2 linked regions of the Endozoicomonas sp. GU-1 genome follow. The protein of the gene in region 1 interacts with the protein of each later gene in a pairwise test. Links are inferred from orthologs where the notes say so. Each region holds a gene or a part of one and is shown in the gene's direction. Other genes may lie near its edges. The genes, in order: lpdA and uvrD.

Evidence for each region.
Region 2: the proteins of lpdA (region 1) and uvrD interact in binary tests that used the Escherichia coli proteins (3 or more experiments, as listed by UniProt). The link is inferred for Endozoicomonas sp. GU-1 from one-to-one orthologs.

The regions. Positions count from the first base shown.
Region 1 is NZ_CP114771.1:1,472,116-1,484,339, reverse strand. What follows is about bases 4,149-7,136. They hold lpdA (dihydrolipoyl dehydrogenase), read left to right. Parts: upstream 4,149-4,916; coding sequence 4,917-6,356; downstream 6,357-7,136. Other genes in these bases: sucC (ADP-forming succinate--CoA ligase subunit beta), read left to right, coding at 6,478-7,136; odhB (2-oxoglutarate dehydrogenase complex dihydrolipoyllysine-residue succinyltransferase), read left to right, coding at 4,149-4,813. Also shown: O3276_RS06080 (succinate dehydrogenase iron-sulfur subunit), read left to right, coding at 1-229; O3276_RS06075 (2-oxoglutarate dehydrogenase E1 component), read left to right, coding at 602-3,436; more of odhB, read left to right, coding at 3,575-4,148; more of sucC, read left to right, coding at 7,137-7,644; sucD (succinate--CoA ligase subunit alpha), read left to right, coding at 7,644-8,516; O3276_RS06050 (iron-containing alcohol dehydrogenase), read right to left, coding at 8,594-9,757; O3276_RS06045 (AraC family transcriptional regulator), read left to right, coding at 9,923-10,798; O3276_RS06040 (prenyltransferase), read left to right, coding at 11,101-11,979; type II secretion system secretin GspD, read right to left, coding at 12,081-12,224. UniProt on the Escherichia coli protein: Lipoamide dehydrogenase is a component of the glycine cleavage system as well as of the alpha-ketoacid dehydrogenase complexes.
Region 2 is NZ_CP114771.1:3,614,852-3,627,003, forward strand. Bases 5,781-8,696 are described here. They hold uvrD (DNA helicase II), read left to right. Parts: upstream 5,781-6,107; coding sequence 6,108-8,285; downstream 8,286-8,696. Other genes in these bases: O3276_RS15150 (hypothetical protein), read right to left, coding at 5,781-5,880; O3276_RS15160 (ankyrin repeat domain-containing protein), read right to left, coding at 8,404-8,696. Also shown: O3276_RS15105 (nucleotidyl transferase family protein), read left to right, coding at 1-19; O3276_RS15110 (NUDIX domain-containing protein), read left to right, coding at 16-630; O3276_RS15115 (hypothetical protein), read left to right, coding at 605-1,186; O3276_RS15120 (hypothetical protein), read left to right, coding at 1,234-1,578; def (peptide deformylase), read right to left, coding at 1,644-2,255; purU (formyltetrahydrofolate deformylase), read left to right, coding at 2,417-3,271; O3276_RS15135 (Lar family restriction alleviation protein), read left to right, coding at 3,382-3,666; zinc ABC transporter substrate-binding protein ZnuA, read right to left, coding at 3,659-4,600; O3276_RS15145 (hypothetical protein), read left to right, coding at 4,810-5,460; more of O3276_RS15150, read right to left, coding at 5,704-5,780; more of O3276_RS15160, read right to left, coding at 8,697-9,393; murI (glutamate racemase), read right to left, coding at 10,704-11,594; O3276_RS15175 (ankyrin repeat domain-containing protein), read right to left, coding at 11,882-12,152. UniProt on the Escherichia coli protein: A helicase with DNA-dependent ATPase activity. Unwinds DNA duplexes with 3'-5' polarity. Translocates on single-stranded DNA with 3'-5' polarity. Initiates unwinding more efficiently from a nicked substrate than double-stranded DNA.

The DNA.
Region 1 (12,224 bases):
GTGGAACCCTGATAAATTTGTTGGTCCTTCCGGCCTGTTGCAAGCTTATCGTTTCCTTGCCGATAGCAGGGATACAGCGACAGAGGAGCGTCTGGCAGATCTTGATGACCCATTCAGTGTTTTCCGTTGCCGGGGGATCATGAACTGCGTCAATGTCTGCCCCAAAGGCTTGAACCCGACACGGGCTATTGGTCATATCAGACAGATGTTGTTTAAGAGTGCAACATAGTATAGTTGTTGGTCATTCCAGCCTGTCTTTGCTGGTTGGTGGTAAAAAGGTACCCCTGTAAACCGGGGTACTCAAGAACCATAAAGCTGAAAAGTCAGCTATGCTCTGTCAGGAGAGTGCAGGCGACCTCTGACAATACAAAGCCTGTAATTGAATATATTTTTAAACTAAATAAATTGTGCTGCTGCCATCCGGAATTATGGGGCCGCAATAGCTTGAACCAGCAGGGGCGGTCGGAAAACATCCGACCCTATCTGAGGGGGATCGTTCACTGACTGCCTATCGACATCATCAGTGACCTCTGTTTTCAGCCAGTCAGGCTTGTCAAAGCAGATTTCCCGGGATAAGCCCCAGACTCACGGGGTAATGATCATGCAAGAAGGTGTAATGCAGCGGATGTGGAGTTCTTCCCACATTGCAGGGGGAAATGCTGCATACGTCGAGGATATGTACGAACGCTATCTGCGCGATCCCAACAGCGTAGAAGTACAGTGGCGTGACTATTTTGAAAAGTTGCCCCCGGTAAGTGGTGGTGGAGCGGATGTTCCACATTCTACCATCCAGGAAAATTTCATCCTTATGGCGCGTCAGCGTCAGACTACCCGCCCGATTCAGACTTCATCGGTTTCCAGTGATCATGAACGCAAGCAGGTTCAGGTTTTGCGTTTGATCAGTGCTTTTCGGATTCGCGGTCATCAGCAGGCTGTTATCGATCCTCTTGGTGTGATGAAGCGGGAAGAGTTTCCTGATCTATCCCTGGCATACCACGGTCTCAGTGAAGCGGACCTGGATACCGAGTTTCATACTTCAACGCTGTTTATTGGCAAGGAACACGCTTCTCTGCGGGAGATATACGATGCCTTAAAAGCCACCTATTGCCAGTCAATTGGTGTTGAATATATGCACATTCCCCAGACAGAAGAACGCCGCTGGTTTCAGAGTCGTATGGAAAGTGTTCGCAGCCGCCCGGAGGTAGGAGTAGAAGCCAAGCTGCACTTGCTGGAACGATTGACTGCAGCGGAAGGTCTGGAAAAATACCTGGGGACCAAGTTTCCCGGAACCAAACGGTTTGGCCTGGAAGGTGGTGAGTCTCTGATCCCCATGCTGGATGAGATTATTCAGCGCTCCGGCTCCTATGGTTCGAAGGAGCTGGTGATCGGCATGGCTCACCGTGGCCGCTTGAACGTACTGGTCAATATTCTGGGTAAGAAACCCGGAGATCTGTTTGACGAATTTGAAGGCAAGAAGCTGGTTGAACGTGGCTCCGGTGATGTGAAATACCATCAGGGCTTTTCTTCCAATGTGATGACGCCGGGTGGTGAGGTACATCTTGCCCTGATGTTTAACCCATCGCATCTGGAAATTGTTACCCCGGTGGTTGAGGGTTCAGTCAGAGCCCGTCAGGATCGCCGAAAAGATTCAGTGGGCAACAAAGTAGTCCCAATTGCCATTCACGGTGATGCCGCTTTTGCGGGGCAGGGGGTTGTGATGGAAACCCTGCAGATGTCCCAGACCCGTGCCTATAAAACCGGTGGCACCATCCATATCATCATTAACAATCAGGTCGGCTTTACCACCAGTTTCCGCGAAGATGCCCGTTCGACAGAATACTGTACCGATGTTGCCAAGATTGTCGGGGCACCGATCCTTCATGTTAACGGTGATGACCCTGAGGCGGTTCAGTTTGCCACCAAACTGGCCCTTGATTACCGCATGGAGTTCCATAAAGACATTGTTGTAGACCTGGTCTGTTACCGTCGTCGCGGGCACAATGAGGCGGATGAGCCTTCCGCCACTCAGCCGATGATGTACAGCAAGATTAAATCCCACACGACCACCAGGGATCTTTATGCCAAGGTTCTGCTGGGCGAAGGTGTGATCAGTGAGGCGGCTGATAAAGAGCTGGTAGAGAGTTTCCGTAATGCCCTGGACAACGGTGAGCATGTGGTCAAGGCCCTGGTGAAAGAGCCTAATAAAGAGCTCTTTGTGGACTGGGCTCCCTATCTTGGTCACGAATGGACCGCCCGCCATGATACCCGTGTCGCTGTGGGAACACTGCAATCATTAGGCCAGAAGCTGTGTGAAATTCCCGAAGGTTTTGTGCTGCAGCGGCAGGTCAGCAAGATCGTTGAGGATCGTCGCAAAATGGCGGCAGGAGCCCTGCCGATTAACTGGGGGTGTGCTGAACTGCTGGCCTATGCGTCACTGCTGATGGAAGGCAGTGAGGTTCGAATTACCGGGCAGGATGTCGGTCGGGGAACTTTTTCTCACCGCCATGCGGTATTCCATAACCAGAAAGATGGCTCGACTCTGGTGAACCTGACCAAACTTTCCCCGGAGCAGCCACGGTTCCAGATCTGGGACTCATTCCTGTCCGAAGAAGCAGTTCTGGCTTTTGAGTACGGCTACGCAGCAACAACGCCCAATGCACTGGTTATCTGGGAAGCTCAGTTTGGTGATTTTGCCAACGGTGCCCAGGTGGTTATTGACCAGTTTATTTCCAGTGGCGAGCACAAGTGGGGGCGCCTGTCAGGCCTCACCATGCTGCTGCCCCATGGTTATGAAGGTCAAGGACCGGAGCACTCATCGGCAAGGCTTGAGCGTTTCTTGCAGCTGTGTGCCGAACACAATATTCAGGTTTGCGTTCCGACAACGCCAGCCCAGGTGTTCCACATGTTGAGACGGCAGATGCTGCGTCCGCTGCGTAAACCGTTGGTGGCATTTACCCCCAAGAGTCTGCTCCGTCACAAACAGGCCACCTCCTCACTGGAAGAGCTGGCAGAGGGCAGTTTCCGGACGATTATCCCTGAGGTTGACGGTCATGAGCCATCAGCGATCACCCGGATGATTATGTGCTCAGGAAAGGTCTACTATGACCTGCTGGAAAAGAAGAGAACGGAAGGGCTGACTGATACGGTGATTATCCGCATTGAACAGCTTTACCCATTCCCTCAGGACGATCTGGATGAACTCATTGTCAGTTATCCAAACCTGAAAGATGTGGTCTGGTGTCAGGAAGAGCCAATGAACCAGGGGGCGTGGTACTGTAGTCAGCATCACATGCGTCGCTCAGTTGTCGTTCATCCGAATAAAACAATGAGTCTCAAGTACGCAGGGCGCGAAGCATCAGCCGCTCCGGCATGTGGCTATATGTCAATACATGCCCAGGAACAGCAGCAATTGGTAAATGATGCTTTCAGCATTTGAATAATGATAATTTACTGCTCATGCTGAGCAGTAATATTGGTTAAACGGCCAGCAGGTACTATTTATCGATCTGGCCAGAGCGTTTAACACAGTTTCTGTGAATAACGCTCAAAGGGGCAAAGACGCAAAGGATCAATAATGGCCACAGAAATTAAAGCACCTACCTTTCCTGAATCCGTTGCTGATGGCACCGTTGCAACCTGGCACAAGCAGCCCGGTGAACAATGCCATCGGGATGAACTGTTGGTTGATATCGAAACCGATAAAGTGGTTCTTGAAGTTGTGGCACCGGCAGATGGTGTTTTGAGTGAAATTATCAAGCCTGAAGGTGAAGTTGTTCTCAGCAGTGAAGTGGTTGGAATTTTCCAGGAGGGGGCTTCTGCTGGCACCGCCCCGGCTGAAGCTTCAGCCACTCCGGCATCTGCACCGGAAGCCATTAAGGAAGAGCCCATTCTTAATCCTGCAGCACGCAGGATGGCTGATGAGAAAGGCCTTGATCCTGCAGTCATTCCCGGTACTGGTAAAGGTGGTCGTGTAACCAAGGAAGATGTGGTTCGTCATGTTGAAGGTGGTGCTCAGGGGGCACCAGCCCCGGCGGTTGCTGCCACTCCGGCAGTGTCCACGGCTGCTGCACCAGCACCTCAGGTCGAGGCAACCGCACCGGTGTTTGCCGGTGAGCGTGTAGAGAAACGGGTACCCATGACCCGCCTGCGAGCCAAGGTTGCCGAGCGTCTGGTTCAGGCCCAGCAGAATGCGGCCATGTTGACTACTTTCAACGAGATCAACATGAAACCGGTTATGGAGCTTCGTGCCCAGTACAAAGATGCCTTTGAGAAGCGTCATGGCGTACGACTTGGTTTTATGTCTTTCTTTGTCAAGGCCTGTGTTGAAGCGCTCCGCCGTCATCCAGTGGTCAACGCCTCTATTGATGGCAATGATATTGTCTACCATGGCTACCAGGATATTGGTGTTGCCGTTTCCAGTGATCGCGGGCTGGTAGTACCAGTGCTTCGTAACACCGAAGATATGAGCCTTGCTGATATTGAGGCAAAGATTCGTGAGTTCGGTAAAAAGGCAATGGATGGCAAGCTCGGCATCGATGAAATGACCGGTGGAACGTTCACCATTTCCAATGGCGGTGTATTCGGTTCACTGTTGTCAACGCCCATCCTGAATCCACCACAGTCGGCCATCCTGGGAATGCATAAAATTCAGGAACGTCCCATGGCGGTTAACGGCAAGGTTGAAATTTTACCCATGATGTACCTTGCCCTGTCCTACGACCACCGACTGCTGGATGGCAAGGACGCAGTCACCTTTCTCGTGACCATCAAGGAACTGCTGGAAGATCCGGCCAGAATGCTTCTGGACGTTTGATTCCGGATTGTACCGGGCAGCCTTATTTTTTCTATTAAGCGGTGCTGCCCATTATTGACTTGACCCGTATACCTTGTTTTATAAACCGTTTTGGAAATAACTTATGGCAAATCAGTTCGACGTGGTAGTTATTGGCGCAGGCCCTGCCGGTTACGTCTGTGCTATTCGTGCAGCCCAGCTGGGGCTGAAAACTGCCTGTATCGAGAAGTGGTCCGATGACAAGGGCAAGGCCAAACTGGGCGGCACCTGCCTGAATGTTGGCTGTATCCCTTCCAAGGCCCTTCTGGATAGCTCCCACAAATACATTGAAGCCAAGGAAGATTTTGCCAGGCATGGCATTAAGCACAGCGGTGTAGACATCGATGTCCCAGCCATGCTTGCCCGTAAGGACAATATTGTGAACCAGCTGACTACCGGTGTTACCGGTCTGTTCAAGGCAAATGGTGTGAGCTTGCTGGAAGGTGCCGGTAAAGTGCTGTCTGGCAAGCAGGTTGAATTAACCAGGGCTGACGGTTCTGTCGAAGTGGTTGATGCTGCCAACGTGGTGATTGCCACCGGCTCCCGTCCCATTGAAATTCCCCCCACACCGCTGACTGAAGGCCTTATTGTTGACTCTACCGGTGCTCTTGAGTTTCAGGAAGTCCCGAAGCGTCTCGGGGTTATTGGTGCCGGTGTTATTGGTCTGGAACTGGGGTCTGTCTGGGGAAGGCTCGGTGCTGAAGTGGTTGTCCTTGAAGCCCAGGATAAATTCCTGGCCCTGGCTGACCAGCAAATCGCCAAAGAAACCCAGAAGATTTTCAAAAAGCAGGGACTGGACATTCGCCTGGGTGCACGGGTGACCGGTTCTGAAGTCAAGGGTAGCGAAGTTGAAGTTACCTATCAGGATGCCAATGGTGATGAACAGAAGCTGACCTTTGATAAACTGATTGTTGCTGTCGGTCGTCGCCCCTATACAGAAAACCTGCTGGCTACTGACTCCGGTGTCAATCTGGATGAACGCGGTTTTATTTTCGTTGATGATAACTGTGCCACTGACGTTCCCGGCGTTTATGCGGTTGGAGACGTGGTCCGGGGCCCGATGCTCGCTCATAAGGGCAGTGAAGAAGGCATTATGGTGGCAGAAATCATTGCTGGTCAGAAAGCACAGATGAACTATGACCTGATTCCTTCGGTGATTTATACTCACCCTGAAGTGGCATGGGTTGGTAAAACCGAAGAAGAAGTTAAGGCCAGTGGTGACGAGTACAAAGTGGGTACCTTCCCGTTTGCCGCCAGTGGTCGTGCGCTGGCTGCCAATGATACCCATGGCATGGTCAAGGTGATTGCCGACAAGGTAACGGACCGTATTCTTGGCGTTCATGTTGTGGGCCCAAGTGCAGCCGAGTTGGTGCAACAGGGGGTTATTGCCATGGAGTTCGCTGCCAGCAGTGAAGATCTTGCGCTGACCATTTTCTCACACCCAACCCTGAGTGAAGCGCTGCACGAAGCAGTTCTGGCGGTTGATGGCCACGCTATCCATATTGCCAATCGCAAACGTCGTTAAACGTATCTTAAGGGGAGCGGTCAGGGTCGACTTGCTCCTTTCTTCATAGACAATATCCAGGGATATGGTTTGACGAGAAACTTAAAAACAACGCTCAAATAAGAAAGAGGGCCGCGTCAGAATGAATCTTCATGAATATCAGGGCAAACAACTCTTTGCCAAATATGGACTGCCCGTCTCTCAGGGCGTCGCCGCAGATACGCCAGAGCAGGCCGCTGCTGCTGCCGATGAAATCGGTGGTAATCAGTGGGTGGTTAAGGCTCAGGTGCACGCCGGTGGTCGTGGTAAGGCGGGTGGTGTGAAACTGGTCTCCAGCAAAGACGAAATCCGCGCGTTCGCCGAGCAGTGGTTAGGTAAAAACCTGGTCACTTATCAGACCGATGAAAATGGCCAGCCGGTCAGCAAGATACTGGTTGAAAGCTGCACTGATATTGATCAAGAGCTTTATCTTGGCGCTGTTGTTGATCGCGCAACCCGTCGCATCGTGTTTATGGCCTCCACTGAAGGTGGGGTTGAAATTGAGAAGGTGGCGGAAGAAACACCGGAAAAAATCCTCAAGGCGACCATTGATCCCCTGACCGGTGCCCAACCTTATCAGGCCCGTGAGCTGGCTTTTAAACTGGGTCTGGAAGGAAAGCAGATCAAGCAGTTTACCCAGATTTTCCTTGGTCTGGCGAAACTCTTCCAGGAGTGTGACCTTGCCCTGCTGGAGATCAACCCGCTGGTAATCACCAAAGAAGGTGACTTGCACTGCCTGGATGCGAAAATCAACATTGATAGCAACGCCCTGTACCGTCAGCCACAGTTGAAAGCCATGCATGACCCTTCCCAGGAAGATGCCCGTGAAGCCCATGCCGCTGAGTGGGAGCTTAACTACGTCGCACTGGATGGCAACATTGGCTGCATGGTGAATGGTGCAGGCCTTGCCATGGGCACCATGGATATTGTCAAGCTGCATGGCGGTGCGCCTGCCAACTTCCTGGATGTTGGTGGTGGTGCAACCAAAGAGCGTGTCACCGAAGCCTTCAAGATCATTCTTTCCGATGACAGTGTGAAAGCCGTTCTGGTCAATATCTTTGGTGGTATTGTCCGCTGTGACCTGATTGCTGAAGGTATTATCGGTGCGGTTAAAGAAGTCGGCGTTGAAGTTCCTGTCGTGGTTCGCCTGGAAGGCAACAATGCTGATCTGGGTGCACAGACCCTTGCCAACAGTGGACTTGATATCATCGCGGCCAACAGTTTGACCGAGGCTGCCCAACAGGTAGTTAAGGCAGCGGGGAACCAGTAATGAGCATTTTAATTAATAAAGACACCAAAGTTATCTGCCAGGGGTTCACCGGTGCCCAGGGGACTTTTCACTCCGAACAGGCCATTGCTTACGGCACTTGCATGGTGGGTGGCGTAACACCGGGCAAAGGTGGTCAGACTCATCTGGACCTGCCCGTCTTCAATACGGTGGCTGAAGCGGTTGATCAGACCGGTGCAGAAGCGTCGGTTATCTATGTTCCTGCGCCTTTCTGTAAGGACTCCATTCTTGAAGCTGCTTATGCTGGCATCAAGTTGATTGTCTGCATCACTGAAGGTATTCCTACGCTGGACATGCTGGAATGCAAGGTCAAGTGTGATGAGTTGGGTGTTCGTCTTATCGGTCCCAACTGTCCGGGTGTTATCACGCCGGGTGAGTGCAAGATCGGTATTATGCCGGGCCATATTCATCTGCCGGGCAAGGTGGGTATTGTTTCCCGTTCCGGTACGCTGACCTATGAAGCGGTCAAACAGACCACCGATTATGGCTTTGGCCAGTCTACCTGTGTTGGTATTGGTGGTGACCCTATTCCCGGTTCCAACTTTATCGATATTCTGGAACTGTTCCAGAATGATGATAAGACGGAAGCCATCGTGATGATTGGTGAAATCGGTGGTTCTGCTGAAGAAGAAGCGGCTGCTTATATCAAGGAGCATGTCACCAAACCTGTTGTCTCTTACATTGCCGGTGTGACAGCGCCTCCGGGCAAGCGTATGGGCCATGCCGGTGCGATTATTGCCGGTGGTAAGGGGACTGCCGATGAGAAGTTTGCAGCACTTGAATCTGCAGGTGTCAAGACGGTTCGCAGCCTGGCGGATATCGGTGAAGCTCTGAAAGAAGTGACCGGTTGGTAAAACAACCGGTTCAGGCAACACGAAAAAGGCCGGATTTATATCCGGCCTTTTTGTGATGGAAAATACTGGGTCAGAGGTCAGGCGGCGTAAGCATCTTCAAGGATTTCACGGGAAGTATTGAGATCCTGGTCACCGGTCTCTGACAGAGCCGTCATGCCATGGGCTTCCAGAGCCTTGATCACGTTCTCAATCTGGTTGTGCTCAACACCATACTGTGACAATCGTGTTTTTACACCCAGGGATTCAAAGAAATCGCGGGTTTTCTCAATAGCGAGATCAACCTTTTCATCGTCGCTACCTTCTCTGATATCCCAAACGCGTTCTGCATACTGCACCAGTTTTGCCCGCTTCTTATCTTTGCGCAGCTTCCACAGGGATGGCAGAACCACTGCCAGACTCTGGGCGTGGTCCAGGCCAAACAAGTCAGTCAGCTCGTGGCCAATCATATGGGTGCCCCAGTCCTGGGGAACGCCGACACCAATATAGCCATTCAGGGCCGAAGTGGCACTCCACATCAGGTTGGCACGGGCATCGTAGTTGTCTGGCTCAGCCAGTGTTACCGGGCCCACTTCAATCAGCGTTTGCAGAATACCTTCCGCCATACGATCCTGAATCCGGGCGTCAACAGGGTAGGTAACATACTGTTCAAGTACATGAACAAAGGCATCCACTACGCCATTGGCGATTTGCACCGGTGGCAGGGTGAAGGTCAGTGATGGGTCCAGAATGGAAAACTGAGGGTAGAGCAGTGGACTCATAACCGGCAGTTTGCCAATGTCGTGAGAAATAACGGCACCCATGTTCATCTCAGAACCTGTGGCCGGTAAGGTGGCAACCGTACCCAGTGGAATGGCGGAGGTGATCGGCGCACCGGCAAAACCAGCCTTGAGCAGATCCACTTCGTCACCTTCATAAGGTGCCGCTGCGGCAACAAACTTGGTGCCATCCATGACAGAGCCGCCACCAACCGCCAGTAGGAAGTCAATGTTTTCAGCGCGGACGATCTCAACAGCTTTCATCAGGGTGTTAAAGGTTGGGTTTGGCTCGATACCGCTGAACTCAAAAACTTCACGGTTACCTAATCCGGCCAGCACCTTTTCCAGGGTACCGAATTTCTTAACACTGCCACCGCCGTAAAGGACCAGTACTTTGGCATTAGCCGGTACCAGTTGATCCAGTTCCTGCAGACGGTCCTGGCCAAACACAATGTGGGTTGGATTCTGATAATTAAAATTCATCATTGCGATTCTTCCTCATGAAATATCCTAGCCAGCGTAGATTATCCTTTCTGTGCAGGAATAGAATAACCATAACTGGCAAAGTCATGCCTAAAACGATCAGTGGTTGTTTTTTTATGTATTGGGTGAAGCTATGCTGTGCCTAAATTACCGATCAGAAGATAAGACATGACGCCATTAGCCCAGACCCTCTCTCCTTTGGCCAAAGAAGAGGGCTATAACAAAACCCATATTCCCGGCGTTGGCGTTTTTAAAGCCAGCGAATCCAGAGAACGTGAGCCACTGTGCTATAGCCAGGGTATTTTCATTGTAGCCCAGAGTGCAAAACGGATTTACCTGGAACAGCAGGCTCATGAATATAATCCGGATAACTATCTGGTACTGACTTTGCCTATTCCTGCGGAATGCGAAACCATTGTTGCTGAAGATAAGCCATTGTTGTCCATGCTGGTCGATATCGATATCAGCCTGTTGCATCCGCTGGTGCGATTGTTCGACCACCATCAACAGGCGACAGACACCATGGAAGATCTGTTAGAGGCACAAAGCAGTTTATATGTCAGCCCGGTGACGGATGCTTTCTCAGCAACGGTGTTAAGGCTGGCTCAGTGCCTTCACTCGCCGCTGGAGAGTGAAGCCTTGGGAAAAGGGCTGGTGCAAGAGTTGCTTTTTCATGTTCTTAACGGAGATCAGGCTGCACCATTATTTGCCCTGGCCAGACACAATACGCACATTGCCCGTCTGGAGCGGGCAATGAAGTATATGCACGAGCATTATGATCAGTCCCTTGATGTTGGGCACCTGGCCTCTATGGCTAATATGAGCCCATCAACCTTTCATCGTAATTTCCGGTATATGACATCATCGTCGCCTATTCAGTACCTGAAGAAACTGCGCCTGAGTCGGGCCAGAGAGTTGTTACAGGATCACGGGGTCAGAGTAAAGCAGGCAGCTGCAGAGGTTGGCTATGAGAGCCCAACGCAATTCAGCAGGGAATTCAAACGTTACTTCGGGTTAACGCCTCAGGCATGTGCGGCAGCCTGATTTTTTCAGGCGGTGGCAGGGTTGATTAAGTAGTTAACCAAATGAAATCATATATTTCTGACTAAGTTGTCAGTCACTCTGCGGCGTTGCAACTCCGGTCACATAGCTACGGCTATGCTCCCTACGTTGCGCCTTGCATAGCAACTGCCCACTTAGCCAGAAATATACGATTCCATTTGGCCAACTACTTATTAGCCATTGTCTGAAGTTACTTTCAATTTCATTGCTGCCTTTTTCTGGTGTTCTTATAGCCATCGTCATGAAATTTCCTTATCCTCGCGCTTTTTTTCAGGAGCCTGCCAGTGGATGCCCTTGATCTGAATCCGGATAAATATCGACTTGCCAGAGCTCTACGTCCTTTCTCATATTCTGTTGCCCTGGTAACCTGCGGCCTTGGCGTGGTAATGGCTTATCAGCAGGGTGTTGGCGACTGGCGCAGAGCACTGCTGGTTATGTTGGCTGGCGTATTGCTTCAGGCTGCCAGCAATCTTGCCAATGACCATGCTGATCTGGTGTTGTGGAAAAAACGTTCTGGAGAGTTGGCAAGGCAGGTGGTTAAGCAAATTCATCGAAACTTTATCCTGGCGGGGTTTTGTGCCCTGATTGCCTGCATGATGGGACTATTGTTGGTAATCGATGTTGGCTGGCCGTTATTGTTGCTTGGTGTCTTTGGTGTCGTCGGTGGTTACTTTTATACCGGAGAACCCATTGTCTATAAACATCGCGGCTGGGGGGTGCCGGCAGTATTTCTGTTCACTGGTGTACTGATGGTCAGTGGTGCCTTTTATGCCGTTGGGGGGTACTGGAACAATGAAGTGGTCTGGATGTCGATTCCGGTGAGTTTGCTGGCTTCTGCGTTGTTGCTGTCCAATGAGATCCGGGATTACCTGGATGATATCAGTCACAATATTCGCACGTTAACCGTTCGTATGGGACTGGTTCCAGCGAAATGCCTTTATGCCGCGCTGTTGCTGGCAGGGTTTCCTCTCAGTTTTCTGTTGTATTATTTGGGCGAGTTGGATAACCCGCTGTATCTGCTGATAGCGCTGCCTTTTGCCATTGCGCCACTCAAATTGCTTGCCAACCATTCCGGTGATGCTGAGATGGTTCGTTTGCCTCCTCTGACAGGACGTTTTTTTATCGTCTTTGGCCTGGGCTTTATGCTTTCAATTGTTTTGTAAGAGAGAAGGCGTAAGGGGCTCTGAAATACAAGAAACCCGATGCCGTTTATCGGGTATCTTAAAACCCCGCTTGAGTCTTGGCACAATACAGGCCATCAGTGTCAGTCCTTGTTTCTCAGGTCATAGGTTTTTGCATCAAATAATTCCTCGGGTCGGTTTGGGAGGTTAATAGCCTGTCTGGTGTTGCCATTACCGATAAGCTTCAGTTTGGTGAATCGATCCCGGGTCGCTTTTACCAGTGTTTC
Region 2 (12,152 bases), 2.1 Mb from region 1 along the record:
CCAGACAGGGAACCCATGAAGCTTTCAGGTCTTGATGCCCGCGATGTACAGGTTCAGGAAGAGGCAAAGGTTTATTCAGGCTTTCTGAAGCTCTTTAAATACACGATTACGCATCGGCTCTTTAACGGGGGAATCAGCCGTCCCCTGATCCGTGAAGCCACCGTCAGGCCACCCTCTGTGGGCGTTATATTGTTTGATCCGGTGCATGACCAGGTAGTTCTGGTGGAGCAATTCCGCATGGGGCCTTTTTTGAGTGACGATGACCCCTGGTTGCTGGAAGTGGTTGCCGGCATCAGTGAGCCTGGCGAAACCTTGGAAGAAGTTGCCCTGCGCGAAGTAGAGGAAGAGACCGGTTATCAGATTACCTCATTAATGCCGGTCTCGGATTTCTATGTCAGCCCCGGTGCCAGTAACGAAAAGCTCAAGCTGTTCTGTGGTCTGGTAGACGCCACGGCTGCTGGCGGCCTTTTCGGTGTTGCCGATGAAGGGGAGGATATCAAGGTTCATGTTCTTCCCTTCCAGGAAGCTTATGATATGGTGGAAGACGGAAGGATTGCCAATGCTCCAGCGGTCATTGCATTGCAATGGCTTAAGCTGCATCACCATGAGTTATGCCAACATGAAAAATAACCTCTTCCCAACCTGGCTCCGGCAACGGTATGCCTTTATCTTTATTGTCACCTTTTTTGCGGTGACGCTCGCTGGATGCCAGACCAACGGCAAGATTTTCCCTGAATTGAAGCAGGAAAAGCTCACAAAGGATAATAATTGGACCATATTCCCCTTTATCAGCCACGCTAAAGTCCCATCCGAGGATCTTATTCAGCTTGAACGTATGTTGTTGGTCCAACTGCCCTCGAAAGGTATAAAAAACCCTACAATTTATCACTTACCTAAAACTTTCTCGGTTCCGGATTACCTTTCCGAGGTGTTCCAGGTTGAGCAAGCGCGCGTGTGGGCCATCAGTCAACACATCAAGTACTCCATATCCGCTGAAATTCTTGAATGGCACTTTGACCAGCAGAATCGCTTTTCCACAGCTCTGAGTTTGAAAGTTAATGATTTATCATCGGGAGACCTGGTTTGGAGCATAGATGGCCTGGGAGAAGGGCGACCTGGTGAAGCGGCCTACGATGTGAGCCGCAGACTGATTGCTGATCTGGTGGCTGCCATGCCGCTTCAATAAGGCACCGGAAAACGGATACCAATTAATCAAAAACGAGAGAAAAGGACATGCTCTACGTACTCAGGGATGATAATAATCAGGTGTGTGCCGTTTCAGAGAAACCACTGTCCAATGAGTGGCAACAGACTGGGATGGACGACGAAAGCCTGATGCTCTTTCTGCACAATAATCCGGAAATCAGCTCCGGCATTATGGCGTCTTCTGATGCCGATTTCATCCGGGTACTTGAGGATGTGATCGATCTATTAATTGATAAGCAGATCATCCAGTTTACTGAGTTTCCCGATGTTGTTCAGGCAAAACTACTCCATCGTCGCAGATATCGTGAAAGTCTCAGGAGTAATGCGGATACTACGCAGCTTCTGGAAGATGGTGATGACAGCATCTTTTAATTGAAAATCGGCGATCGTCAGAGCCAGATGGCTTTCATATGAATTCTTAATGCCTGGTCAGCAGGCTATCTTTCCGCCGAAATCATCCCCGGTGGTGTTATTCGGGCATTGATGGTTGGCCAGTTTTCCGGCCAGCGGCTCTGGGTTTCCATTGATATATTGGGCACCATCAGCGTTGTTTCATCAACCCGTTCCGGAAACAAGATCCCGTCCAGGTGATCAATTTCATGCAGCATAACCCTGGCGGCAAACCCATCCAGAACAGCCTCAATAATATTGCCCTGATCATCAAAGCCCCTGACTTTGACGTTTGCCGGTCTGTTCACCCATCCTCTGATACCCGGAACGGACAAACACCCCTCCCATGTCCAGCAGGTTTCCTGACTGACTTCTATGATCTGGGGATTGATCCAGAATGAAAGCGGAATATCGGGCACGGCGGGATAACGTGATTTCGTCTCTTCAGTCACGCCTATGCACAATACCCTTGACCCCCAGCCAATCTGAGGCGCGGCAATACCAATACCGTTTGCCTCAATTTGCCTGTTACGCAGAGTCTGGAGATTGTGCTGGAAATCATCGGTCAATATATCATCAACACACACCTGTTGATGTTGCTGAAAAAGCAGGGGATCACCCATGATGACCAGATCCGGGCTATCAGGCAAACGCATCATGACAAGAACCACTCCACATCTGGTTATGATCAATCAGTGTAACTTAATGACCCCGCAGAACGGTGAAAATTCCACTGAAGCACTGATCAGCATCAGGCAAAATATGATTTCATAGCGACTTCTACTTATAATTGCTGCTCAATTTACGTTTATTAAGCACCATGAACAGAACTTATCGCTTACTTGTTTCCTGCCCGGACGCTACAGGCATCGTAGCCACCGTCAGTGACTTTATCGCCAGACACGGCGGCTGGATTGTTGAAGCCAATCATCACTCTGATCCAGTGACCAGGCGCTTTTACATGCGCAACGAAATCAAAGCGGACAGTCTGCCTTTTTCTCTGGATGAATTTAAACATCATTTCACCCCTGTTGCTGAAAAACTCAGTCTGGACTGGCGCATCAATGACTCAGGAATCCCACAGCGTGTTGCCCTTCTGGCCAGTAAAGAGGCCCACTGCCTGTCTGACCTGCTTTACCGCTGGCGAAGTGGCGACCTGAACATGGAAATACCCTGTGTCATCTCCAATCATGAAGATTTGCGCAGCTATGTGGAGTGGCATGGTATTCCCTATCACCATGTACCTGTGGATAAAGGGGATAAGGCATCGGCCTTCGAGGCAATGACATCACTGCTGGAGCAGTACCGTGTTGATACAGTTGTACTTGCACGCTATATGCAAATTTTGCCACCGCAACTGTGTGAGCAGTATGCCGACCGTGTCATTAATATCCATCACAGCTTTCTGCCTTCCTTTGTGGGTGCCAAGCCCTACCATCAGGCCTACGAGCGAGGCGTTAAGCTGGTGGGTGCCACATGCCACTACGTGACGGAAATCCTTGATGCGGGCCCGATCATCGAGCAGGACGTCATCCGGGTTGGGCATCACCACTTGCCAGAAGATATGGTGCGCTTAGGAAAGGATGTCGAGAAAAGTGTACTGGCGCGGGGATTGAGGTATCACATCGAAGACCGGGTTATTGTTGATGGCAGCAAGACCATTATTTTAGGATAGTGCTATACGATTGCCGCCATCCTGTGGATAAGCTGTGAAAGTCTGTGCATAAGCTATGAATACACAGGGTATAACCAATCCATGACGCAGATATCGCTCAGGGAAGAGTCATGAAACTACAGTCCTGCCCCTGTTGCCGGGGTAAAGCCATATTTGCCGACCTGATCATCGGCAAAGGCAGTCAACGGGTAAAAATGTGGCAGGTCAGCTGCACTGGCTGTGGTTTATCCACAGAAATGGATGAAGATAAGAGATATGTGGCAAAACGCTGGAATCTTCGCCAGGAGTACGCAAATCTGAAAATGTGGGTAACATTGCTGGCAGGGCTACTGCCAGCGTCGATTATCATCAGTCTGCTGCTTGGCAACCTGATGGGTATCAGCCTGATCAGCTGAGTTTATCACTCTTCTTCACCGTACCCTGAATACAACTGGTGATATTATCCACAAGCTGGTTGATAAACTTCGCATAGCTTTCAGGTCCGGATTGAATATTTTCTGCTAATGGGTCAAGTACACCAACTCGTACGGAAAGCCCTTCTGTCAGCCGCTCAATATAAGCAGGCTGAAACTGTGGTTCCCGGAAAATACAAGCTGACCCCGCTTTGTCCAACTGCCCCTTCAGGCTTACCAGGTGCCGGGCCCCGGGTTGCTGCTCAGGATTCAGGGTGAAATAGCCGGCAACTTCCAATCCATACTGCTCTTGTAAATAGCCATAGGCATTATGAAAAACGAAAAATGGCTGCCTGCCTGATTGTTCTACTTTTTGACCGTTGCGCACGTCCGTCTGGTCCATGCTGTTCAGAAACAGAGCAAGATTACGCTGATAGCGAGACTGGTTAACCTTGTCCACAGACATCAACACCCGGGCCATCTCTCTGGCAATAACTCTGGCGTTATCGGTGCTCAACCAGATATGAGGGTCATAGTCACCATGATCGTGATGCTCTCCATGCTCGTGAATATGGTGCTCATGCTCTTCACTGCTGCGCAGGCGAATACCGTGCATGTCCATCGCGGATACGGCTTTTACCCCCTTTGCCGAGGCCAGCATTTTGGGCAGGAACGTCTCCATTGAAGGGCCTACCCAGAAAATGACATCCGCATTTCTTAACTTGCGGGCATCAGAGGGCTTGAGGCTATGGCTGTGAGGTGAGCTTCCCGGAGGCAACAATACCTCAGTATCAGTCACCCCCTCCGTCACCGCCTGGGCAATCAGCTGCAAGGGCTTGATGCTGGCCAGCACTTTTGGTGATTCTGCACGCGCACAAAAGCTGGCAGTCATTAGCAACACTGATATCAGCAACTGTTTAATGGGGACAAACTGCATACGAAAACCGCTTCTTTTGGAAAGCGTTATAATATAACACTTCAATCTAAATAGGTATCAGGATGAATGGTCTACACTGAAGGCGGTCAATTTTGCCCCGAAGGCTAACGGCATGAGCAAGCTTCAAACTTAAAGAGTTCTGTTGTCATACAATCAGCCTTTCAGGATTATCCCTTAGGTTATCTCAATACTACTATCGGGGAATATTCGTGCCATACTGGACAAAACTTCCATGTAAGTATTCAAGCCTGACTCCGCTTTGTAATGGCCCCACTCTGGCTACCAGAAGTGGTGATATCGGATTCTATGTAACGGTCTCTGGTGATGACAGCTTCGTGTTTGAACACACTGTGATTGTTGGTCGCAGTAACAATTTGCTGGTTCACTCGAACAAGATGCTGGGAGTGTACACAAGTAATCTGAACAAACACAGGCAAGCCGTGTTTTTTCGTTTCAAGGGTGACCCTCTCACTGCTTTAGGGGCCTGCGATATTGCTCACCTTTGGTCTCGTGGGCATCGCCACTCGGGTGTTCAGGATTTTGAAGGAACAACACAGCAACGAGTTGGATTCTCCAGTGCTCACTGGAAAGGATATCGTTCAGCTATCGCAGGGCTTGGCTCGTGTGCTTTTGGAGACGCAGCCAGAAGGCGATTGGAGAAGTACCAAAACAGATCACAACTCACGCCCAAAAATGTGATCTGCTCAGAAATGGCCACTCTTCTCTATCAACTATTCGTTATTGAAGAAGACGAGAGTATGGGTTTCATCAAACTTGATGCCAAGCATTCGCTTCCCGGGACCCTGGCTTTATATCTTTTTGAGAGCCCTTTTTGGAATCTTGCTGGCCGGGGAAAATAATAGACGCCTCCTGGACCATTAACGAAAGGGAAACAAACCTCTACCCGGGAGTAAGCAAAGGCTCGCAGTTATTTGAAGTGGTTATACCAACTCCGCCTTCTAAATATGATAATGAACAAGTCATTTTGGACCGCTGGGCAAGGCGGAATGACGAGTAATAGCAAAGCTATTGCGAGGAATTCCAACGAAGATCCAGCGGTTCAAGATGGCTGCGCAGTTCATATTTAGAAGGTGGAGTTGGTATTAGATGCCTTCCCAGTAATCTTCCCCAAAGATGGCGCTGAGCCGTTTGTCTTCTTCCCGATCCTCAAGTGCTCTGCGGATTTGCAGGGAACGCTTGGAACCTTTCTGCTCAAGTTCAGGACGGATCAGGTGCTCATCCAGAATGAACTCTTTCTCGGCTTTTTTACCTTTTCCCATAACAGCATCCTCTTCTTGTATTTGTTATTAAATGATGCCTGATTACGATTACCAAAATATTAAATTACTGCTCGTACGACAACTACTCATGTCGTATAAAAATGTGCGATAAATCGCACAAATCAACCATTACAAGACCTCATGGCGCAGTTTCGCTAAACTCTCACTGTTCTGGAAAATACTCTCCCCATCACCAGGGGGCATCGACTTCTGACTGAAAGATTCTTATGGACGTAACCTCAATACTTGATTCACTGAATGATGCACAGCGCAGTGCTGTTGCAGCTCCCGTCAGCTCTATGCTGGTTCTGGCCGGTGCCGGTAGTGGTAAAACCCGCGTGCTTGTCCACCGGATCGCCTGGCTGGTGCAGGCTGAAGCCATGTCCCCTTATTCGGTGATGGCGGTAACCTTCACCAACAAGGCCGCGGCAGAGATGCGCTCACGTATTGAGGAACTGCTGGGCATCGCCCCCAGGGGAATGTGGGTGGGTACGTTTCATGGTCTTTCCCACCGTCTGCTCAGGGCACACTGGAAGGAAACAGGGCTGCCCGAAAACTTTCAGATTCTGGACAGCGACGATCAGCTGCGCGTGCTCAAGCGGATCATGAAAGCCATGCAGCTGGATGAACAGAAGTGGCCGCCACGTCAGGCCCAGTGGTTTATCAACAGCAAAAAAGATGAAGGACTTCGTCCCGATTACATCGATCCCGGTTACGACCCATTCGAACGCACCATGGTTGATGTTTATCGACGCTACCATGAATACTGCGAACAGGTGGGAGTGGTGGACTTCGGGGAGCTGCTGCTGCGGGCACACGAGCTGCTGCTGAAGCGGGCCGATATTCTCCAGCATTACCGTGAACGTTTCCGATACATTCTGGTGGATGAGTTTCAGGATACCAACGCCGTGCAGTATGCCTGGCTGCGATTGCTGGCGGGAGACCAGGACAAGCTGATGGTGGTGGGTGATGATGACCAGTCCATTTATGGCTGGCGCGGTGCCAGAATTGAGAATATACGTCAGTTCACCCATGACTTCCCCAATGCCCAGACCATCAAGCTGGAACAGAATTACCGCTCTACCGGCAATATCCTGCAGGCCGCCAATGCCGTTATTGCCAATAACCCGGATCGTCTGGGAAAAGAGCTGCGTACCGATGGTGATAAAGGCGAGCCAGTGCACCTGTACGCTGGCTTTAACGAGATGGACGAAGCCCGATTTATTACTGACCGGATTAAAGATGCCATCACCAAAGGCACGGCCCGCAGCGATATTGCCATCCTTTACCGGTCCAATGCGCAGTCCCGTATTCTTGAAGAGGCGATGCTCCGGGCTGCGATCCCCTATCGAATCTACGGTGGGCAGCGCTTCTTTGAACGGGCAGAGATCAAAAACGCTCTGGCCTATCTCCGGCTTGTCCGCTCGCCGGATGACGACACCTCTCTGGAGCGGGTGATCAATATTCCCACCCGGGGTATCGGTGAGAAAACTGTAGAAAAGCTCAGAGAGGCGGCCCGTAGTCAGGGTATTTCTCTCTGGCAGGCATTAAAGAACCTGGTGGCAGCCTCAGCGGTGGGCGGTAAGGCGGGTAAATCCATGGCCACTTTTGTGGAACTGATCGAGTCCCTGAGCCATGCCGGTGAAACACTGGATCTGGGTGAGCTATCCGACCATGTGGTCACCATGAGCGGCCTGATTGACCACCACAGCAAAGAGAAAGGCGAGAAAGGTCAGGCCCGGGTGGAAAACCTGGAGGAACTGGTGAATGCCTGTCGTCAGTTTGATATGGACGAACTGTTCCTTGATGACGAGCAGGGGGAAGAAACCGAAACCATGACGCCCCTGGATGCCTTCCTGGCCAATGCCGCACTGGAAGCGGGCACCAGTCAGGCCGATCAGTTCCAGGACAGCGTGCAGATGATGACGCTTCACTCTGCCAAGGGGCTGGAGTTTCCGCTGGTCTTTCTGGCCGGTATGGAGGAGGGGTTATTCCCCCATAAAATGTCGTTGGATGAAGGCAACCTTGAGGAAGAGCGTCGGCTTTGTTATGTGGGTATTACCCGAGCCATGAAAACCCTGTATCTGACCTATGCCGAAAGCCGACGTCTGTACGGCAGTGAAACCATGAACCGCCCTTCCCGTTTTATTCGGGAGATCCCCGGTGAACTGCTCCAGGAAGTGCGCCTTGGTGGCACCATTACCCGACCGGTAGCGACTCGCATGGCACCGGCATCCCCTGACCATGGTCTGTCACTGGGCCAACGCGTCCATCACAACGTGTTTGGTGAGGGAATCGTGATTAATTACGAAGGTGATGGCAACCAGGCCCGGGTGCAGGTCAATTTTGATTCTGAAGGTGCTAAATGGTTGATGATGGCTTACGCCAACCTGTCTCCAATCTAAGGGCATGGCTGGAAACCCGTTTCCAGCGTTCCTCTGTTAACACCGTCCGGGCTGAGTACTGGGGCTTGACGAAGAATCAAAGCCTGGCGGCACCTTTAGAAGCGTGCATATTTCCTGCCTATGCCTGCTGCTGTGCTTTCAGCTCCTGCGACGTTTTTGCCCCTTTGGCAATCAGGCGTTCTGCGCACGCAGGGTTGCTCCTGTGTTTGGCGAGGTCCAGTGGTGTGATGCCAGGGCGTTCAGTAGCGACGGCATTGACATTCGCTCCCTTGAAGAGCAGCGCTTCCACGCAATCGACCCTTTCCCAATTGGCTGCGTGGTGCAGAGGAGTGAGGCCAAATGTACAGGTAACGTGGATATCTATCCCCGGGGTGTCGAGCAGCAACTTCAGGCTATCGGTGTTACCCTTTGCGGCGGCCCAGTGTAAAGGAGTGAGACCATAGACATCCTTGGCATTGATATCCACCCCGGGGTGAGCAATCAGCAATTTCAGGCAATCAGTGTGACAGGGGTTACCATTTGTGGCAGCCCAGTGTAAAGGAGTGAAACCATCGTCTTCGAGGGCACTGACATTCACTCCCGGGGTCTTGAGCATCACCTTGAGGGAATCGGTGTCACCACAAAAGGCGACCATGTGTAAAAGGGTGGATCCATCGCTTAAGGTAGCGTTGACATTCGCGCCCGCCATGCACAAAAGCTCCAGGCATTTGCTATTCCTTTCCTGCAAAGTAATTAACAACAGACGTTTATCCAAAGGTATGCTGGCACCATGATCGGCTTTAATCTTCAGAATCAGTGCCAGTGCTCGCCAATTTCCGGAGCGGCAGGCGTACTCCTCTAGCGATTTGGATTCGCAAAGCAATGGCAGCACGGGAAGCTTCTGACATTCGGAACAGCGGCGTTGGCCCAGTTTAAGTTGCTGCTGATCAGTCAGTAGGGGAATACAACCAAGGTGAAGCTGGCATCCGTACTGACACGATGCCTTGACTTGCAACCGGCCAGCAAATTCGTTTGTGGTGCCGCCATCTTGCTCCTGACAGATACTACATTTAAACAACTGATCGCCAGTATTAACCCTGACACTATCCATGTTTGCACCTGTATTCATGACTATTAACTGCCATGAGACAATAAGCCGCAGAGGAAGTTCCTTATCCTGAGTAACTGCCATTTTTTTCCTGTTCGCAACAAAACCTCAACAGGCCCTGAGGCTCCTGCGTCGAAGCCTCGTTATTAATGGCAGCTTGTCAGCTTCCACCTATCCAATTACTATGCTTCTGTCGTGTTCCCCATAAATAAGATTACGAAAACAGGGTCCTTACATGAAACGTCGTAATTTATTGTCCTCTTTCGGCGTCGCTGCCGCAGTTGCAGCACTGGCAGGCTGTGGCCAGGGTGAACAACCGCAGCAAACCACCAATACCGGATCATTAGCACCAGAAGCTCAAAAAGCCATCGAGTGGAAGCTGGTGACGTCCTGGCCCAAAAATTTCCCGGGTCTGGGTATCGCGCCTGAGCGCTTTGCCGAGTCCGTTAATAAAATGAGTAATGGCCGACTGACCGTCAAAGTGTATGGCGGCGGTGAACTGGTACCACCTCTGGAAGTCTTTGATGCCGTATCCAGCGGCACGGCGGATATGGGTCACAGTGGCGCTTATTACTGGAAGGGTAAAGACCCGGCCACCCAGTTTTTACTGCCGTTCCCTTTGGCTTGAACGCCCAGGAAATCAGCAGCTGGATTCACTATGGTGGCGGGCAGGCACTCTGGGACGAAGTGTATAAACCATTCAATGTGAAACCGATGGCCGGTGGCAACACCGGGGTTCAGATGGCGGGCTGGTTCAACAAGGAGATCAACAGCCTGGATGACCTGAAAGGTCTGAAAATGCGCATCCCGGGTATGGGCGGTGAAGTACTGCAGCGCCTTGGCGGGGTTCCTGTGAATATCCCCGGTGGCGAGCTATTTACAGCGCTTCAGACCGGCGCTATTGATGCGACTGAGTGGGTCGGCCCATACAATGACCTGGCTTTTGGTTTCTATAAGGCCGCTTCTTACTACTACTATCCGGGCTGGCATGAGCCAGGCAGCATGATGGAATTCACCATCAATCTGGATGCCTGGAATAAACTGCCAGAAGACCTGCAGGCCATTGTCAAAACGGCAGCCCGCGCGGCAAACCAGGACATGATTGATGAGTACACCGCACGGAATAATGCGGCGTTGCAACAGCTGGTGAATGAGCACGGGGTAACCGTAAAACGTTTGCCGGATGACGTACTTGCTGAACTGAAAAAGGTGGCTGATGAGATTACCGAGGAAGTTGCGGACACCAGCGATGTGGCTGGACGGGTTTATCAATCGTTCAGCGAGTTCCGCGAGCAGTCCAAGGCTTACCACAGTATTTCAGAAGTCGCTTTTTATGAAGCCCGATCTTTTGAGTAATTGACAACGTTCTTGCCGCAATGGACGCCACCGTCACCCTGTGATGGTGGCGTCATCACCTCTGACCCGACGGATAAATGTCTCAGGGCAACAAATCCCATTTTCTCCAACGCTGGAACCAGGGCACTTACCTGATCATCCAGCCCTGTGTGCATAAAGAGATCGAGCGGTGCTGACTCTGCATCAAACCCGGCCGGGTCCAACAGGCTGACAACCCTGCGGGCAATAGCAGAGCCTGAGTCGATCCAGTGAATGTCGGCAGATACCTGCTGCAACGCTGTTCTCAGCAAAGGGAAGTGGGTACAGCCAAGAACTACCACATCCGGTACCTGTTCTTCGGCAAAAAAAGGGCCCAGAATCCGGTGCAGATCGTGCTCTGAAACCAGCTCACCCCGAAGGTGCCGTTCAGCCATCTGTACCAATTCGCTGGAACCCACTCGAATCACCTGACAGTCCCCGGCAAAATCATCAATCAGCTGGTCGGTATAGCTGCGGGCAATCGTGCCCGGTGTCGCCAGAAGCCCGATGCAGCGTTTTTTTGAGTACTCACTGGCCGTCTTGATGGCTGGCACTACGCCAACAACGGGGAAATCCAGCTCTTCGCGTACCCTGGGCAGTGAGATGGTACTGGCGGTATTGCAAGCAATGACGGCGAGCGAGGGGTCAAACTGTTCGGCTAACGCATTCAGGCAGAGGCTGGTACGCTCAATCACTTCCTGCTCGGGCTTTGGGCCGTAGGGAAACCCCTGAGTATCGGAACAGTAAACCACCGGAGCATAAGGTAAAGCCTGCTTTATTTCCTGATAGATACTGAGGCCGCCGACACCGGAATCAAAAATAACGATCGGCTTTACCTTTGTATTCACGGCTGTTTTCACAAGATGTTTCCACAAAAATGGTTTATTCAGCTTTTGACCATCAACAGAGTGATGAAGTTTCTCCAACCGCCATTGATGACGCAATAAGCGTTGTTCCCCATTAATAGTAAGTCTGTGAGACGGTAATCTGAAGGTAGTGCATTATCTTTGGTCACATGCCGCCCTGCAACCCGCCTGCATCTGGACAACTCTGCGGGTGTGGGAGGGAGAAAAGCAAGAAGGATGGGGGCAGGGGAAGACCCCAAAGAGGCTTAAGACGCGATAACTAACGTCGGTCATTCAGCCAGAGACTGAAGCAGTTGAAGATCTTTATCAATTTGTACTGCCATTGCTCCGAGTGTGGTGATATCAAGTCTATCCTTACTGAAGACCGGGTCAGGATTCTCGATACCATCACCCATTTTTTCCGCTTTTTGCTCATCCTCCAGACGGTTTATAACCGGTCTCATATTCAAGAGTTTTGGCTCAAGCTCGCTCTGTTGAGCCAAAAGAGCCTCCCCTAATTGATCCCTGACATCCTGGGGTATCTTGCTGAGGATTTCTTCG